DNA from 3 places in the Streptomyces sp. NPDC048644 genome. Region 3 is predicted to be linked to each of the others. Evidence: predicted binding sites of a transcription regulator. Region 3 holds the regulator's gene; each other region holds the start of a gene.
The links. Region 3 encodes HrcA, which represses chaperone genes, less so after heat shock. Its sites were predicted from a motif close to TTNGCACTCNGNNNNNCNGAGTGCNAA; they were not measured.
Positions count from the first base shown of each region.

Region 1 (5,614 bases), on a different contig from region 3:
CAGCCGCCGGCATCCCCGCCTACCTCCTCATCGACCGCGACGCGGGCACGCTCACCGTCTACAGCGAGCCGCTGAACGGCACCTACCGCACCCGCGCCACCCACCCGTACGGAGCCGCCGTCCCGCTCCCCGACCCTCTCGGCATCACCCTGAAGACCGAAAAGCTCAAGGACTACGCCCACTGACGGAGCCCCCTCCAGACCAGGCAGCCCAGCCGGCCGGAACTGGGCTGGAAAGGTCGGCATGGAACTCACCCAGATACGCGTGTTGGTGTCCGACTTCCCCGGCGTCTACCGCTTCTACCGGGACGTGCTCGGGCTCAAGCCGCAGTTCGAGGCCGAGAGCGGCCCGTACGCCAAGTTCAGCCCCGACACCGGACACGCCGCCATCGCGCTGCAGGAGCGGGCGCAGATGGCCGGCGTGCTGGGGCAGTTGCGGGCGAATCCGGATGGGTACCGCGCGCTGGTGGTGCTGCGGGTGGACGACCTCGACGCCGCCCACGCCGAGCTGACCTCGCGGGGTGCGGTTTTCACCCGGGAGCCGGGCCCGATGGGCGATCGGATGCGGGTCGCCTACCTGGAGGACCCCGAAGGGAACCTGATCGAGCTTCAGGAGTGGCTGGCGCCGCGCGAGCGGGCCGACGGCGAGTCGGCGCAGGAGGCATAGGAGAGGGAGGAGTCGGGGTTCCGCGGGGGCGGGCCACCGCCCCTCAGTGCACCGAGAAGCCGCCGTCCACGTAAAGGGCCTGTCCTGTGACGTAGGCGGAGGCGGCGCTGGCCAGGAAGACCGCGGCGCCCGCGAAGTCGTCGGGCAGTCCGTTGCGTCCGGTCAGGGTGCGGGCGGCCAGCGCTTCGACCTTTTCGGGGTCGGATGACAGGCTGGTGTTGAGCGGCGTCATCACGAAGCCCGGCACGAGCGTGTTGCAGGTGACGCCGTGCGGCGACCACGCCTCGGCCTGGGAGCGGGCCAGGGACTCCAGTGCGCCCTTGGAGACCCCGTAGGCGCCGCTCTGGACGAAGGCGCGGTGCGCCTGCTGGGAGGTGATGTGGATGATCCGGCCGTAGCCGCGTTCGGCCATGCCGGGGCCGAACCTGCGGCCCAGCAGGAAGGGCGCTTCCAGGTTCACGGCCATCGTGGTGTCCCAGACCTCGTCGTCCAGCTCGCCCATCGGCGGGCGCAGGTTGACCCCGGCGCAGTTGACGAGAATGTCCGGCTCGCCGAACACGGCAGCCGCCCGGTCCGCCGCTGTCCGCACCCCTTCGCGGGTGCCGAGGTCGGCGCTCACCCAGGCCGCCCGGCAGCCTTCGGCCGCCAACTCGTCGGCAGTGGCGGCGAGTTCCGCTTCCCTGCGCGCCACGATCACGACGTTGGCGCCCGCGCGGGCGAGGGCGCCGGTGATGGCCCGGCCGATGCCGGAGCTGCCGCCGGTCACCACGGCGGTCCTGCCGTCCAGGGCGAACAGGCCGGAGAGGTACGTCTGCGAAGTCATGGCCGCACCTTAGATGCGGCGTTCGCGGAGCGCGCGAGGGGGTCGGGGCAGGTCAGCGCAGCCGCCCGACGACCGCTTCGGCGACCGCCTTCGCGCTGCCGGGGTTCTGCCCCGTGATCAGCAGGCCGTCCTCGACCACGTACGTGGCGAACGGCTTCTCCGCCGTGCTGTAGGACGCCCCGAGCTGCTTGAGCCGGTCCTGGAGGCTGTAGGGAACCACGTCCGCGCGCCGGGCCAGCTCCTCCTCGGGCCACGAGAAGCCGGTGACGTCCTTGCCCCGCACCAGCGGCTCCCCGCCGCTCAGAGTGACGTCGAGCAGGCCGCACGGCCCGTGGCAGACCGCCGAGACGATCCGGCCGGTTTCGTGGAAGCGGGCGATGAGCGATTCCAGCGCCGCGCTCTGGTGGAAGTCGAACATCACGCCGTGCCCGCCGGTGAGGTAGATCGCGTCGAAGTCCTCGACGTCGACGTCCGCGACCGGCACGGTGTCCGTCAGCTTGTCCATGAACTCGCGGTCGGCGTAGCGCTTGTCGGTGCCCAGGTCGGCGAGGACGTCGTGGGCCAGGCTCTCCGGGTCGAGCGGGACGTGGCCGCCCGCGATACTGGCGATCGTCATCGCGAAGCCGGCCTGTTCGGCGACGTCGTAGAAGTGCGTCAGCTCCCCCAGCCACAAGCCGGTACGGTACCCGGCCTTCTCGTACTCGCCCACGCTCGTGACGATGACCAGGATGCGGTTGGTGCCGGCCATGGCGGCCTCCCTCTCCGAGCTGCCGGTAAGCCGCTGAAGGAGCTGCCGATACCCGCGAGCACCCCGCGAAGGCCAGGCGGCACCCGCGGCTCATTCCACCGTAACCGTGATCATTTACGCCGCAACCCGGCTCCCGCGCCGGGGATTTGGGTCCTGGATCCACCCGTACAACGCCCGAAGGCGGCACCCCCCAGAAGGGGTGCCGCCTTCAGTACGTACTCCGGCGCTATGGCCTGCCGATCCTCGGGAGGATCAGAAGTCCATGTCACCGCCGGGCATGCCACCGCCGGCCGGGGCGGCGGACGCCTTCTCCGGCTTGTCGGCGATGACGGCCTCGGTGGTGAGGAACAGCGCGGCGATGGAGGCGGCGTTCTGCAGCGCGGAACGGGTCACCTTCGCCGGGTCGATGATGCCCTCGGCGATCATGTCGACGTACTCGCCGGTCGCGGCGTTCAGACCGTGGCCGACGGCCAGGTTGCGCACCTTCTCCACGACAACGCCGCCCTCAAGGCCGCCGTTGACGGAGATCTGCTTCAGCGGGGCCTCCAGGGCCAGCTTCACCGCGTTGGCGCCGGTGGCCTCGTCACCCTCAAGCTCCAGCTTCTCGAAGACCGAGGAAGCCTGCAGCAGGGCCACGCCACCGCCGGCGACGATGCCCTCCTCGACGGCCGCCTTCGCGTTGCGAACGGCGTCCTCGATGCGGTGCTTGCGCTCCTTGAGCTCGACCTCGGTCGCGGCACCGGCCTTGATGACCGCAACACCGCCGGCGAGCTTCGCCAGGCGCTCCTGCAGCTTCTCGCGGTCGTAGTCGCTGTCCGAGTTCTCGATCTCGGCGCGGATCTGGTTCACGCGGCCCTGGACCTGGTCGCTGTCGCCGGCACCGTCGACGATGGTGGTCTCGTCCTTGGTGATGACGACCTTGCGGGCGCGGCCCAGCAGGTCGAGACCGGCGTTCTCCAGCTTGAGGCCGACCTCCTCGGAGATGACGGTGCCACCGGTGAGGATGGCGATGTCGCCGAGCATGGCCTTGCGGCGGTCACCGAAGCCCGGGGCCTTGACGGCGACGGACTTGAAGGTGCCACGGATCTTGTTGACGACCAGGGTCGACAGGGCCTCGCCCTCGACGTCCTCGGCGATGATCAGCAGCGCCTTGCCGGACTGCATGACCTTCTCCAGGAGCGGCAGCAGGTCCTTGACGTTGCCGATCTTGGAGTTGACGATCAGGATGTACGGGTCGTCGAGCGACGCCTCCATACGCTCCATGTCGGTGGCGAAGTACGCCGAGATGTAGCCCTTGTCGAAGCGCATACCCTCGGTGAGTTCCAGCTCCAGACCGAAGGTCTGGGACTCCTCGACGGTGATGACGCCTTCCTTGCCGACCTTGTCCATGGCCTCGGCGATCAGCTCGCCGATCTGGGTGTCAGCGGCGGAGATGGAGGCGGTCGAAGCGATCTGCTCCTTGGTCTCCACGTCCTTGGCCTGCTCCAGCAGAGCGGCGGAGACGGCCTCGACGGCCTTCTCGATGCCGCGCTTGAGCGCCATCGGGTTGGCGCCGGCGGCGACGTTGCGCAGGCCCTCCTTGACGAGCGCCTGGGCCAGGACGGTCGCGGTCGTCGTGCCGTCACCGGCGACGTCGTCCGTCTTCTTCGCGACCTCCTTGACCAGCTCGGCGCCGATCTTCTCGTACGGGTCCTCCAGCTCGATCTCCTTGGCGATGGACACACCATCGTTGGTGATCGTGGGGGCGCCCCACTTCTTCTCAAGGACGACGTTGCGGCCCTTGGGGCCGAGGGTGACCTTGACGGCGTCGGCGAGCTGGTTCATACCGCGCTCAAGGCCGCGCCGCGCCTCCTCGTCGAACGCGATGATCTTGGCCATGTGAAGTGGTCCTCCCAGGACGAAGGGGGCACCTCCCGCGCCCGAAGGCGTGGAGGCGGATTTCTCCGGACCGCGCTGGCGCCCGCGACGGACGGACCACACACCGGACGGTTCCTTCCCGTCCTGCCTGCGGACCTCGCCGACGGTCCAAAACTGTCACTCTCACCCGGAGAGTGCTAACGCCAATGATTAGCACTCGACCCCCTGGAGTGCAAGCGCCTTCGACGAAGGCTCCTTGAGGGGAGGCGGTCGGGTGACGGGTGGGAGCAAGCGCCTGTGGACCACGTCAGGCTTACGCCCCGCCCCGGAGCACCCCGGGCACGACAGGAGGCCCGCACCCCCGAAGGGATGCGGGCCTCCTTCATGCTGCAGTCGGTCGGCGCCTCAGCCGGCCGCCACCCGGACCATGTCCGCCTGCGGCCCTTTCTGGCCCTGCGAGATCTCGAACTCGACCCGCTGGCCCTCCTCAAGGGTGCGGTAACCGTCCATCTGGATCGCGCTGTAGTGGACGAAAACATCCGCACCACCGTCGACCGCGATGAAGCCGTACCCCTTCTCCGCGTTGAACCACTTGACGGTGCCCTGAGCCATGCCTAACTCCCCTATTACTGGCCCTTGCACAGGACCGCACTCCGCGGACCCGGGTCAGACCTCACCCCGCGAATGGCCCGTGGGGTGTGCGCCGGAACGCGTCGACCGCCGCTGAATGTATCTGCACCGATGCCCAGCGCAACAGGTCAATCGGACGAGAATTCTGACGCCGCCGGAAGGGGCGATATGCCCTGAACTCCCCATATTCCCGGGCAAGTCGGGCCGGGCATAGCGCACTTAAGCCGCAAATGCTGCACACACTTTGCGCACAACTCACCGCGATCTCATGGGCGTCGAACCGCTTGCGGTGGGGGCATGGAAGGGGATCAGCGAAATGGTATCGCGTTTTGCAGGACCCTTTCACAACTCGGAATGGCCCCGTCCGCTTATCCGCGGACGGGGCCATTCCAGTCAATCAAGGGAAAGGATGGCGCGAATTGAACGGCGCACTCCTTCCGAGAGGGGCAGCGCCCCTCGGACGGTCAGCAGCCTCCCGCCACCGCCGGAATGATCGAGATGCCCGCACCGTCCGGCGTAGGCGTCTGAAGGCCCTGCTCGAAGCGCACGTCGTCGTCGTTGACGTACACGTTCACGAAGCGGCGCAGCTTGCCCGCGTCGTCCAGCACACGGGCCGCGATGCCCTGGTGGTTCTTCTCCAGGTCGCCGATCACCTCGGAGAGGGTCGCGCCCTCGGCCGCGACCTCGGCCTGGCCACCGGTGTACGTGCGGAGGATGGTGGGGATGCGGACCTTGACGCTCATGGGTTCTGCCTTCCAACGGCTACGGAATACGACTGCGGGTTCGGGGGCCGCCGGGCGAGCGGCGGCGGGCGGGACGGGTCAGCCGGCCAGACCGGCCGAGCGGAACGCGTCCAGGCTCGGGCGGATGGTGGCCGTGGGGCCCGTGGT
Region 1 is NZ_JBICVO010000018.1:122,416-128,029, reverse strand. Features, by position in the region: partial or broken gene ACGFNI_RS30905 (Uma2 family endonuclease) at 1-185, shown strand, start outside; gene ACGFNI_RS30900 (VOC family protein) at 244-666, shown strand; gene ACGFNI_RS30895 (SDR family NAD(P)-dependent oxidoreductase) at 710-1,489, opposite strand; gene ACGFNI_RS30890 (type 1 glutamine amidotransferase domain-containing protein) at 1,542-2,237, opposite strand; gene groL (chaperonin GroEL) at 2,490-4,115, opposite strand; gene ACGFNI_RS30880 (cold-shock protein) at 4,500-4,706, opposite strand; gene ACGFNI_RS30875 (MoaD/ThiS family protein) at 5,189-5,467, opposite strand; gene thrC (threonine synthase) at 5,546-5,614, opposite strand, start outside.
Region 1: the regulator HrcA is predicted to act here: its motif matches at 4,305-4,331, upstream of groL (chaperonin GroEL).

Region 2 (5,614 bases), on a different contig from region 3:
CTCGCCCGTACCGATCCCCGGCTCGTCGCGCACGATCTGACCGCACCCGCGCCCGCGGTCGCCGCCGCGCTGGCCACCGCCGAAGTGCTGCTGACCTGCTGGGACGCGCCGCCGCTGACCGGGCGGGTACTGGAGCGCGCGCCCCGGCTGCGGGCTGTCGTGCACGCCGCGGGTTCCGTCAAGGAGCACATCACACCGGCCTGTTGGGAGCGCGGCATCGCGGTCTCGTCGGCGGCCGGGGCCAACGCGCTGCCGGTCGCGGAGTACACCCTCGCCGCGATCCTCCTCGCCAACAAGCGGGTGCTGCACGCGGCGCGGCGCTACCGGAGCCTGCGCACCGCGCACGACTGGCACCGCGAACTGGCCGCCGCGGGCAACTACCACCGCACCGTCGGCGTCATCGGCGCCTCCCGCACAGGCCGCCGGGTCATCGAGCTGCTGCGCCCGTTCGACCTGCGGGTTCTGCTGCACGATCCGTACGTGGACGCGGCGGACGCGGGGCGGCTCGGGGCGCGTGCGGTGCCGCTCGACGAGCTGTGCGCGGCCAGCGGCGTCGTCTCCGTGCACGCGCCCGCGCTGCCCGCCACCCGGCATCTGCTCGGCGCCGCGCAGCTCGCCCTGCTGCCGGACGGCGCGACGCTGGTCAACACCGCGCGCGGCTCCCTCGTCGACGAGGCCGCGCTCGTCACCGAGCTGCGCGGCGGCCGGATCAGCGCGGTCCTGGACGTCACCGAACCCGAACTCCCGCACCCCGCATCGCCGTTGTACGACCTGCCGAACGTGCTGCTGACCCCGCACGTCGCCGGGTCGCTCGGCGGTGAACTGCACCGGCTGGCCGACCACGCGCTGGACGAGCTGGAGCGCTACACCAGGGGCCTGCCGTTCGCCGAACCCGTACGGGCGGCGGATCTCGGCCATTCCGCCTGAGCCGGGGAGATCCGTCAGAAGCACCCGAGGCCCGGCCCCCGCGAAGGGGACCGGGCCTCGGTCAGGCACTACCGGATCGGCGCTGCCGACTAGTGGGAGTGACCGTGGCCGTGGCTGTGACCGGCCTCGGCCTCTTCCTCCGCCGGCTTCTCGACGACCAGGGTCTCGGTCGTGAGCAGCAGCGAAGCGATCGACGCGGCGTTCTCCAGCGCGGAGCGGGTGACCTTCACCGGGTCGATGACGCCGGCCTTGACCAGGTCGCCGTACTCGCCGGTGGCGGCGTTGAAGCCCTGGCCCTTGTCCTGCTCGGCGACCTTCGCGGTGATGACGTAGCCCTCGAGGCCCGCGTTCTCCGCGATCCAGCGCAGCGGCTCGACGACGGCGCGACGGACGACGGCGACACCGGTGGCCTCGTCGCCCTCCTTGCCGAGGGAGTCGTCCAGCACCTTGGCGGCGTGCACCAGGGCGGAGCCACCACCGGAGACGATGCCCTCCTCGACCGCGGCGCGGGTCGCGGAGATGGCGTCCTCCAGACGGTGCTTCTTCTCCTTGAGCTCGACCTCGGTGGCCGCACCCACGCGGATGACGCAGACGCCACCGGCGAGCTTGGCGAGGCGCTCCTGGAGCTTCTCGCGGTCCCAGTCCGAGTCGGTGGACTCGATCTCGGCCTTGATCTGGTTGACGCGGCCCGCGACGTCGTCGGAGTTGCCGCCACCGTCGACGATGGTGGTGTCGTCCTTGGTGACGGTCACGCGACGGGCGGTGCCCAGCACGTCGAGACCGGCCTGGTCGAGCTTGAGGCCGACCTCTTCGGCGATGACGGTGGCACCGGTGAGGGTGGCCATGTCGCCGAGCATCGCCTTGCGGCGGTCGCCGAAGCCGGGGGCCTTGACGGCCACGGCGTTGAAGGTGCCGCGGATCTTGTTGACGACGAGGGTGGAGAGCGCCTCGCCCTCGACGTCCTCGGCGATGATCAGCAGCGGCTTGGACGAGCCGGCCTGGATGACCTTCTCCAGCAGCGGCAGCAGGTCCTGGATCGAGCCGATCTTGCCCTGGTGGATCAGGATGTACGGGTCCTCGAGGACGGCCTCCATACGCTCCTGGTCGGTGACCATGTAGGGCGAGAGGTAACCCTTGTCGAAGGCCATGCCCTCGGTGAAGTCCAGCTCCAGACCGAAGGTGTTGGACTCCTCGACGGTGATGACACCGTCCTTGCCGACCTTGTCCATCGCCTCGGCGATGAGCTCGCCGACCTGCTTGTCCTGGGCGGACAGACCGGCGACGGCCGCGATGTCGGCCTTGTCCTCGATCGGGCTGGCGGTCGCGAGAAGGTCGTCGGACACGGCCTTGACCGCGGCGTCGATGCCCTTCTTCAGCGCGGCGGGGGAGGCGCCGGCGGCGACGTTGCGCAGGCCCTCGCGGACCAGCGCCTGGGCCAGCACGGTGGCGGTGGTGGTGCCGTCACCCGCGATGTCGTTGGTCTTGGTCGCCACCTCCTTCACGAGCTGGGCGCCCAGGTTCTCGTAGGGGTCGTCGACCTCCACCTCACGGGCGATGGTGACGCCGTCGTTGGTGATGGTCGGCGCGCCGAACTTCTTGTCGATGACGACGTTGCGGCCCTTGGGGCCGATCGTCACCTTCACCGTGTCGGCAAGCTTGTTGACGCCGCGCTCGAGGGCGCGACGGGCGTCCTCGTCGAACTTCAGAATCTTCGCCATGAGTTACGTGTCCTTAGTCGTACTCTCAACGAACTGCGCCCCTGCCCCGGTTGTTTAGACACGGGAACCAGGGGCGCAGATCACAGCAATGCTGGGTGACTTACTTCTCGACGATCGCGAGAACGTCGCGAGCCGAGAGGACGAGGTAGTCCTCGTTGTTGTACTTCACCTCGGTGCCGCCGTACTTGCTGTAGAGCACGACGTCGCCGACGGAAACGTCGAGCGGAAGACGGTTGCCGTCCTCGAAGCGGCCCGGACCGACGGCCAGGACGACGCCCTCCTGGGGCTTCTCCTTGGCAGTGTCCGGAATGACCAGGCCAGAGGCCGTGGTCTGCTCGGCGTCGAGCGGCTGGACCACAATGCGGTCCTCGAGCGGCTTGATGGCAACCTTGGTGCTGGCGGTCGTCACGATCCGACCTCCCCCTTCGGAGATCTCACGGGGTTAACTGTCTGAGGTGGCGACCAGGAGGATCCGTCGTCGCGGGTGCCGGACCAGCCCATCGCCGTGTTTAGCACTCCCCTGCGGAGAGTGCCAACGCCGACACTATGACGCAGTTAGCACTCGGTCAAGCGGAGTGCCAGTCGAGCCTTTGCGCGGGTCGCCGCCCACCAGGCGGTTCCGGTGCCGAACCGGACACACCTGGACCGGACACCGCAACCCTGCCCAGGTCCGCCTCGTCTACCTCTTCGACTGCCGAGCCGACAGCCAGGCCCGTCCCGTCCGGGGACTGCGGCTCCGACGAACCATGGCGGAGGAAACAGGTGCGAGAACCCACGAGTGTGCCCCGGGCGACGGGCGGAGAGGAGAACGAAGCCGAGCGCACCATGACCTTCGCCGCGCTCGCCCAGGCACCCGACCGCCGCAGGACGGAGGCCGGGCTGCTCGCGTTCGCCGTGGCGATCACCGTCTTCGGCTATGCGTACGCCGGTCTGTCGATCAAGGGTGAACTGCCCGACGGGCTGGCCGGCTTCGCCGCCGCCATGATCGGTGTCGCCCTGGTGCCACACCTGGTCGTACGGCGCTTCGCGGCCCGCGCCGACCCGCTGATCCTGCCGCTGGCCACCCTGCTGACCGGCCTCGGCCTGGTCCTGCTGCACCGTCTCGACCTCACCTACGAGGCCAGGCCCTCGCTGCACATGCAGCCGGCGGGCAGCGGCCAGTTGGTGTGGACCCTGATAGGGACGGCGGTCTGCGTCGGCATCCTGATAGTGCTGCGCGATCACCGCTTCCTCCAGCGTTACGTCTACCTGACGATGGCCGTCGGACTCGTGCTGCTGATGGCGCCGGCCTTCTTCGGCGCCGACCAGTTCGGCGCCAAGCGCTGGATCCTGCTCGGGCCGCTGTCGCTCCAGCCGGGCGAGTTCGTGAAGCTGATGATCGCGGTGTTCTTCGCGGGCTATCTGACGGTCAACCGCGACGCGCTCGCCCTGACCGGACGCCGGGTGATGGGCGTCCAGCTGCCGCCCGGCAGGCAGCTCGGGCCGATCTTCACGATCTGGGTCGTCAGCCTGCTGGTGCTGGTCTTCGAACGGGACCTGGGCACCTCGCTGATCTTCTTCGGCGTCTTCGTGATCATGCTGTACATGGCCACCCAGCGGACCGGCTGGGTGGTGTGCGGCCTGCTGATGGCCGTGGTCGGCGCCGCCGTCGTCGGCTCGGCGGAACCGCACGTCAAGGGCCGTGTGATGGCCTGGCTGCACCCCATGGACATCTTCCTCCCCGAGGGCAAGCGACCGCCGGGGCTGATCTCCGACCAGTCGGCGCAGGCGCTGTTCAGCTTCGGCAGCGGCGGCATCGGCGGCAGCGGCCTGGGCCAGGGGCACCCGGAGCTGATCGGCTTCGCGGGCAACAGCGACTTCATCCTCACCACCGTCGGCGAGGAACTGGGCCTGGCCGGGGTGATGGTCGTCCTGCTGCTCTACACGCTGCTCGCCCAGCGCGGGATGCGGGTGGGGCTGACCGCCCGCGACCCCTTCGGCAAGCTGCTCGCCGTCGGCCTCTCCGGTGCGCTGCTGCTCCAGGTCTTCGTCGTCTGCGGCGGCGTCACCGGGCTGATCCCGCTCACCGGCAAGGCCCTGCCGTTCCTCGCCAAGGGCGGCTCGTCGCTGGTCGCGAACTGGGTGATGGTGGCGCTGCTGATCCGGATCAGCGACAGCGCGCAGAAGCGCCGCGAACCGGTGGGCGCCTTCGCGCGGGGCTCGCGGCGCCGCGGCAGGGGCCGGCGCGCGGCGGCCCCGCCGGGCGACGGGTGACGGCCTGGGGGGCGGCCCGCGCCGGCCGCCCCCGCGCCTGGCTACATGTAGTCCTCAAGACGCGCCACCGCGTACCCCTGCCGGGTCGCCGTGTTCAGCACCTCGCGGACCAGGTCGGGCATGGTCGCCGACCAGTCCTCGCGGCCCCGGAAGTGGCTCAGGATGATGTCGCCCGGGTGGAGTTTTCGGTCGTCGCCGCTGTAGTCGAAGTGGTCGGGGAACGCCTCCGTGGCCCACAGCGGGAACGCCTGCACGCCACAGGAGGCCGCGGCCTTGAGGGTGTCAAGCGTGAAGTCGCCGTACGGCGGGCGGAACAGCCGGGGCGTGTGGCCGAGTTCGCGGGTGAGGTTGTCCTGCTGGCCGCAGATCTCGGTGCGCTGGTCGTCGGCGCTCAGTCCTGGCAGGTAGCGGTGGTGCAGCGTGTGGTTGTGCACGCCGTTGCCCAGCTGCTGCGCCGTGCGGAAGTAGGCGTAGCCGGCGCCGTCCTTGGCGAGGTAGTCGCTGAGGAACGCGCTGTAGGGGACCTTCAGCTCGTCCATCATCCGGAGGAAGTCCGGGTCCTTCTCGTAGCCGTCGTCGAGGGTGAGGAAGACGACCTTCTGGTCGGTGGGCACCCGGGAGACGGCCTGCGGCAGTTCCTTGCCGCCGCCCTGCGAGAACCACGGCTCGGTGGTCAGCTCCGGTTTGACGGCCGGCGGTTCGGGGGGCTCCAGCGG
Region 2 is NZ_JBICVO010000005.1:346,798-352,411, forward strand. Features, by position in the region: gene ACGFNI_RS13960 (hydroxyacid dehydrogenase) at 1-927, shown strand, start outside; gene groL (chaperonin GroEL) at 1,017-2,645, opposite strand; gene groES (co-chaperone GroES) at 2,746-3,054, opposite strand; gene ACGFNI_RS13975 (FtsW/RodA/SpoVE family cell cycle protein) at 3,471-4,898, shown strand; gene ACGFNI_RS13980 (polysaccharide deacetylase family protein) at 4,940-5,614, opposite strand, start outside.
Region 2: the regulator HrcA is predicted to act here: its motif matches at 3,201-3,227, upstream of groES (co-chaperone GroES).

Region 3 (5,614 bases):
AGACGACCGGCACCGGATCCTCGCGCAGAATCGCCAGCTTGGCCTCGAAGCCGTCGTCGGAGCCGCCGCACGCGTCGACCTCACCGAGCGGCGTCTCGTACCAGGTGGCCTCACCGGCGAGCTGGTCGCGGTAGACGTCGACGGCCGCGGTGTCGGCGAGCGGCGGCTGCGGCATGAAGAGGTTCACGCCGAAGGGCCTGCCGGTCAGCCCGCGCAGCCGTTTGATCTCCTGGTACATGCCGTCGGCGGTTTTGTAGCCGGCGGCGAGGAAACCGAGGCCGCCGGCGTCACTGACGGCGGCGGCCAACTCAGGCCGGGAGACGCCGCCGGCCATCGGGGCCTGCACGATCGGATGGCGGCAGAAATCGGTCAGCGCGGTGGACATGACCACATCGTGCCACGCCCACCGCGCCGCTCCGCACCGGGTCGGGCACACACCGTGCCCCGACCCCACAAGCCGTTGGCCTACCGCCCGTTGGCTGTGCCTGTCCGGGGGCAACCCCCGGCACACGCGCCTACCGCCCGTTGAACGCATCCTTCAACCGCGAGAAGAGTCCTTGCTGTCCGGGTTGGCTGTGCCTGTCCGGGGGACAACCCCCGGACCCCCGGCACACGCGCCTACCGCCCGTTGAACGCATCCTTCAACCGCGAGAAGAGTCCTTGCTGTCCGGGTTGAAACTGGCCCGTGGGGCGCTCTTCACCACGGAGCTTGGCCAGCCGCCGCAGCAGCTCTTCCTGCTCGGCGTCGAGCTTGGAGGGTGTCAGCACCTCGACGTGGACGATCAGGTCACCACGGCCGCCGCCGCGCAGATGCGTCACGCCCCGCTGGTGCAGCGGGATCGACTGGCCGGACTGGGTACCGGGCCGTACGTCGATCTCCTCCATCCCGTCCAGCGTCTCCAGCGGACACTTGGTGCCCAGGGACGCCGCGGTCATCGGGATGGTGACCGTGCAGTGCAGGTCGTCACCGCGCCGCTGGAAGACGGAGTGGGCCAGCTCGTGGATCTCGACGTAGAGGTCGCCGGCCGGGCCGCCGCCGGGACCGACCTCGCCCTCGCCCGCGAGCTGGATCCGGGTGCCGTTGTCGACACCCGCCGGGATCTTCACGGTGAGGGTGCGACGCGAGCGGATCCGCCCGTCGCCCGCACACTCGGGGCACGGCGTCGGCACGACCGTGCCGAAGCCCTGGCACTGCGGGCACGGCCTCGACGTCATGACCTGGCCGAGGAAAGAGCGGGTGACCTGCGAGACCTCACCGCGACCGCGGCACATGTCGCAGGTCTGCGCCGAGGTGCCTGGCGCCGCGCCCTCGCCGGTGCACGTGGTGCACACGATGGCGGTGTCGACCTGGATGTCCTTGGTCGTGCCGAAGGCCGCTTCGTTCAGCTCGATGTCGAGCCGGATCATCGCATCCTGGCCGCGCCGGGTCCGCGAGCGCGGGCCGCGCTGCGAGGAGGCACCGAAGAACGCGTCCATGATGTCGGAGAAGTTGCCGAAGCCCGCGCCGAAGCCGCCGGCCCCGCCACCGCCGCCCGCCTGCGAGAGTGGGTCGCCGCCGAGGTCGTAGACCTGCTTCTTCTGCGGGTCCGACAGCACCTCGTAAGCGGCGTTGATCTCCTTGAACCGCTCCTGGGTCTTCGGATCCGGGTTCACATCCGGGTGCAGCTCACGGGCCAGCCGCCGGAAAGCCTTCTTGATCTGGTCCTGCGAGGCGTCGCGGCTGACACCGAGGACCGTGTAATAGTCCGTGGCCACTTACGACTCCGCCAGGATCTGTCCGACGTAACGTGCCACTGCGCGTACCGCTCCCATCGTTCCGGGGTAGTCCATGCGGGTCGGTCCGACCACGCCGAGTTTGGCGACTGCCTCGTCGCCCGAACCGTAGCCGACCGCGACCACCGATGTGGCCGCCAGCCCTTCGTGGGCATTCTCATGCCCGATACGTACGGTCATGCCCGAGTCTTTGGCCTCCCCGAGCAGCTTGAGCAGCACCACGTGCTCCTCAAGGGCTTCCAGCACCGGCCGGATGGTCAGTGGGAAATCGTGCCCGAAGCGCGTGAGATTGGCGGTCCCGCCGATCACCAGACGCTCCTCGGTCTCCTCCACCAAAGTCTCCAGCAGCACCGAGAGCACCGTCGAGACGGTACCGCGGTCCTCCTGCTCGAAGGAGTCCGGAAGATCCTGCACCAATTGCGGCACATCCGCGAACCGGCGGCCCACCACCCGGCTGTTGAGCCGGGCCCGCAGATCGGCGAGGGACGCCTCGCCGAACGGCGCCTGGCAGTCGATCAGCCGCTGCTCGACCCGCCCGGTGTCCGTGATCAGGACGAGCATCAGCCGCGCGGGCGCCAGCGACAGCAGCTCCACGTGCCGGACCGTCGACCGGGTCAGCGAGGGGTACTGCACGACCGCGACCTGCCGGGTCAGCTGCGCGAGGAGCCGGACCGTGCGGCCCACCACGTCGTCGAGGTCGACCGCGCCGTCCAGGAAATTCTGGATGGCCCGGCGCTCCGGGCTGGACAGCGGCTTGACGCCGGCCAGCTTGTCGACGAACAGGCGGTAGCCCTTGTCGGTGGGGATCCGGCCCGCGCTGGTGTGCGGCTGGGCGATGAATCCCTCGTCCTCCAGGAAAGCCATGTCGTTGCGGACCGTCGCCGGGGAGACGCCCAGCTGATGGCGCTCGGTCAGCGCCTTCGAGCCGACCGGCTCCTCGGTGCCGACGTAGTCCTGGACGATGGCACGCAGCACCTCAAGCCTGCGTTCACTGAGCATGGCGCACACCTCCAGTCCTGCCGTCCGGGCCGCCGCGTCCGCCTGGCACTCACCCGGGTCGAGTGCCAAACACCGCTCCAGTGTACGGCCGGGTAGCACGGCCGGGGCAAGGGCGCCCGCCCGGAACACCGACCGCGGCCCCTGATCCGCCGGGCAACGCTATCGCGATACCGATAGCGTCTCGGCATGCGCACGACTTGGGAAGAGGCCGGGTGGGAACGGCTCGGTGAGCACATCGCCAGACGCCGGATGCCGGGCTGGGACGAGACCGTCGGCGTCATCGCGGGGACCGAAGGCGTCCTGCTCGTGGACACCGGCGCGACCCTGCGCGACGGCGCCGCGCTGCGCCGCTCCGTCCGCGCGGTGCTCGGCCGTGACGTGACACATCTCGCGCTGACCCATCCGCACTTCGACCACGTCCTGGGCGCCGCCGCCTTCGCCGGGGTGCAGGTGTTCGCCGCGGCGGGGATGGACGAGCTGCTGGCGCACGGCGGCGACGCCCTGCGGCTCGACGCGGTGCGGCACGGCGTGGACCCGGACGCGGCGGCGGACGCCGCCGACCTGCTGGTGCGCCCGCACCATCTCGTGCACGGCGAGCTGACCGTGGACCTCGGTGGCCGGCAGGTGCTGCTCGCCAACGTCGGCCCCGGCCACACCGCGCACGACCTGGCGGTACTCGCCGCTGACCGGCCCGGCGCCCCCGAAGTCGTCTTCTGCGGCGACCTGGTCGAGGAGTCCGGCGAACCGTCCGCGGGACCGGACGCGCTGGTGCGGCAGTGGCCCGCCGCCCTGGACCGGCTGCTGGCCCTGGGCGGCGATGACGCGGTGTACGTACCGGGGCACGGCGCTGTCGTGGATGCCCGTTTCGTCCGTGAGCAGCGCAACACGCTCGCCGCCCGTTTCGGCGTGTCCCCCGCCTGACCGGCGCCGTCCCCGTATCTTCCGCACCGCTCGCCGCGATGCCGGTACCTCCGCACCGCCCTCCCGTGCCCACCGGGCGCCCCGCGCCTTCGTCACAGAACAGGTCCCGAGACCCCATGCAGAGCAAGCGCTACAGCTCCGACCTCACCCCGCCCTGGAAGAAGCAGCGCCCCGCCCCCGAGGTGCCGGCCGAACCCGATCTGGTGGTCGAGGAGGTCACCACGGGCTTCTGCGGCGCGGTGATCCGCTGCGAGAAGTCGGCGCAGGGCCCGACGGTCACCCTGGAGGACCGCTTCGGCAAGCACCGCGTCTTCCCGATGGAGCCGCGCGGCTTCCTCCTGGAGGGCAAGGTCGTCACCCTCGTACGCCCCGCGGGCCGTCCCGCGCCGAGCGCTCCGGCCCGTACGGCGTCCGGCTCGGTCGTGGTCCCCGGCGCCCGCGCCCGGGTCGCGCGGGCCGGCCGCATCTACGTGGAGGGCCGGCACGACGCGGAGCTGGTGGAGCGGGTGTGGGGCGACGACCTGCGCATCGAGGGGGTCGTCGTGGAGTACCTGGAGGGCATCGACGACCTCCCGGCGATCGTCCGTTCCTTCTCCCCAGGACCCGACGCCAGGCTCGGCGTCCTCGTCGACCATCTCGTGCCCGGCTCGAAGGAGTCCCGGATCGCGGCGGCGGTGACGGATGCGGACACCCTGGTCGTCGGGCACCCCTACATCGACGTCTGGGAGGCCGTGAAGCCGTCGTCCGTCGGCATCCCCGGCTGGCCGTCCGTGCCGCGCGGCCAGGACTGGAAGACGGGGGTCTGCCGGGCCCTGGGCTGGCCGGAGAACACCGGCGCGGCCTGGCAGCGGATCCTGTCCGGCGTCCACTCCTACCGCGACCTCGAACCCGCGCTCCTCGGGCGGGTGGAGGAGCTGATCGACTTCGTTACGGGCGGCGGTGCGGCCTGACGCCCTTGTACGTGCCAAATTCACTGGTGTCCAGCTCGGCGTCGAGCATGGGCAGCGGAAGGGGCTCACCGAACTTCGTGATCTGCTGTGCCCGATAGTCCGCCTCATCCCCAGCACCGACAGGCTGAGTGAGCAGAACACAATGGGCAACGATGGGGTCGATGATCAAGTACGCAGGCACCGCGCCCGCGGCATAGATCGAGCGCTTGATTCCGTAGTCATGGTCGACGCTGGTCTTGGAAACCACCTCGATGACCGTCGTGATCACCCCACACGGGATCGGCCCCGACTCCGGACGAGCCGCGCGTGCCAGCACCACTAGATCCGGGATGGGCTCACTTGCCTCGAACGGGAGCGTGACGTCCTGTGTCTGGAGCCGCATCCATGCGCGCCTGGGGATCTGGTCCTGAACCGACTCGACGATCTCGTTGTGCACGAGGTCGGGCGTCGCCATCATCACGATGTTCCCCCTGAGCAGCTCAACCTTGACGCCCTCGGGAACCTCAAGGTTCTCGAAGAACTCCGTCATCCGGCGTTCATCCACAGCGGTCATCTCCATGGCCTCCGCTTTCCCGTCGCCGTGTGTACGGCACAGGCTAAGAACAGCCTAGGCAGGGCCGCAGGCCGATCACATCGGTTCACTCATTCGAGTATCAGTCCACCAAATCCCTGACCACCGCATCCGCCAACAATCGCCCCCGCAGCGTCAGAACGGCCCGCCCCTCCCCGTACGGCCCCGCCTCCAGCAGCCCATCGGCCAGCGCTCGCTCCGCCGCCCGCGCCCCCTGCGGCGCGAGTATGTCCAGCGGGCAGCCGTCGGAGAGCCGCAGTTCCAGCAGGATGCGCTCCACCCGCCGGTCCTCTGCCGGCAGGATTTCGCGCCCGGCGCCCGGGGAGCGGCCTTCGGCGAGTGCCTGGGCGTAGGCGCCGGGGTGCTTGACGTTCCACCAGCGGACGCCGCCGACGTGGCT
Region 3 is NZ_JBICVO010000001.1:819,330-824,943, forward strand. Features, by position in the region: gene ACGFNI_RS03715 (nitronate monooxygenase) at 1-385, opposite strand, end outside; gene dnaJ (molecular chaperone DnaJ) at 619-1,755, opposite strand; gene hrcA (heat-inducible transcriptional repressor HrcA) at 1,756-2,772, opposite strand; gene ACGFNI_RS03730 (MBL fold metallo-hydrolase) at 2,959-3,693, shown strand; gene ACGFNI_RS03735 (DUF3097 domain-containing protein) at 3,810-4,643, shown strand; gene ACGFNI_RS03740 (Uma2 family endonuclease) at 4,621-5,196, opposite strand; gene hemW (radical SAM family heme chaperone HemW) at 5,297-5,614, opposite strand, start outside.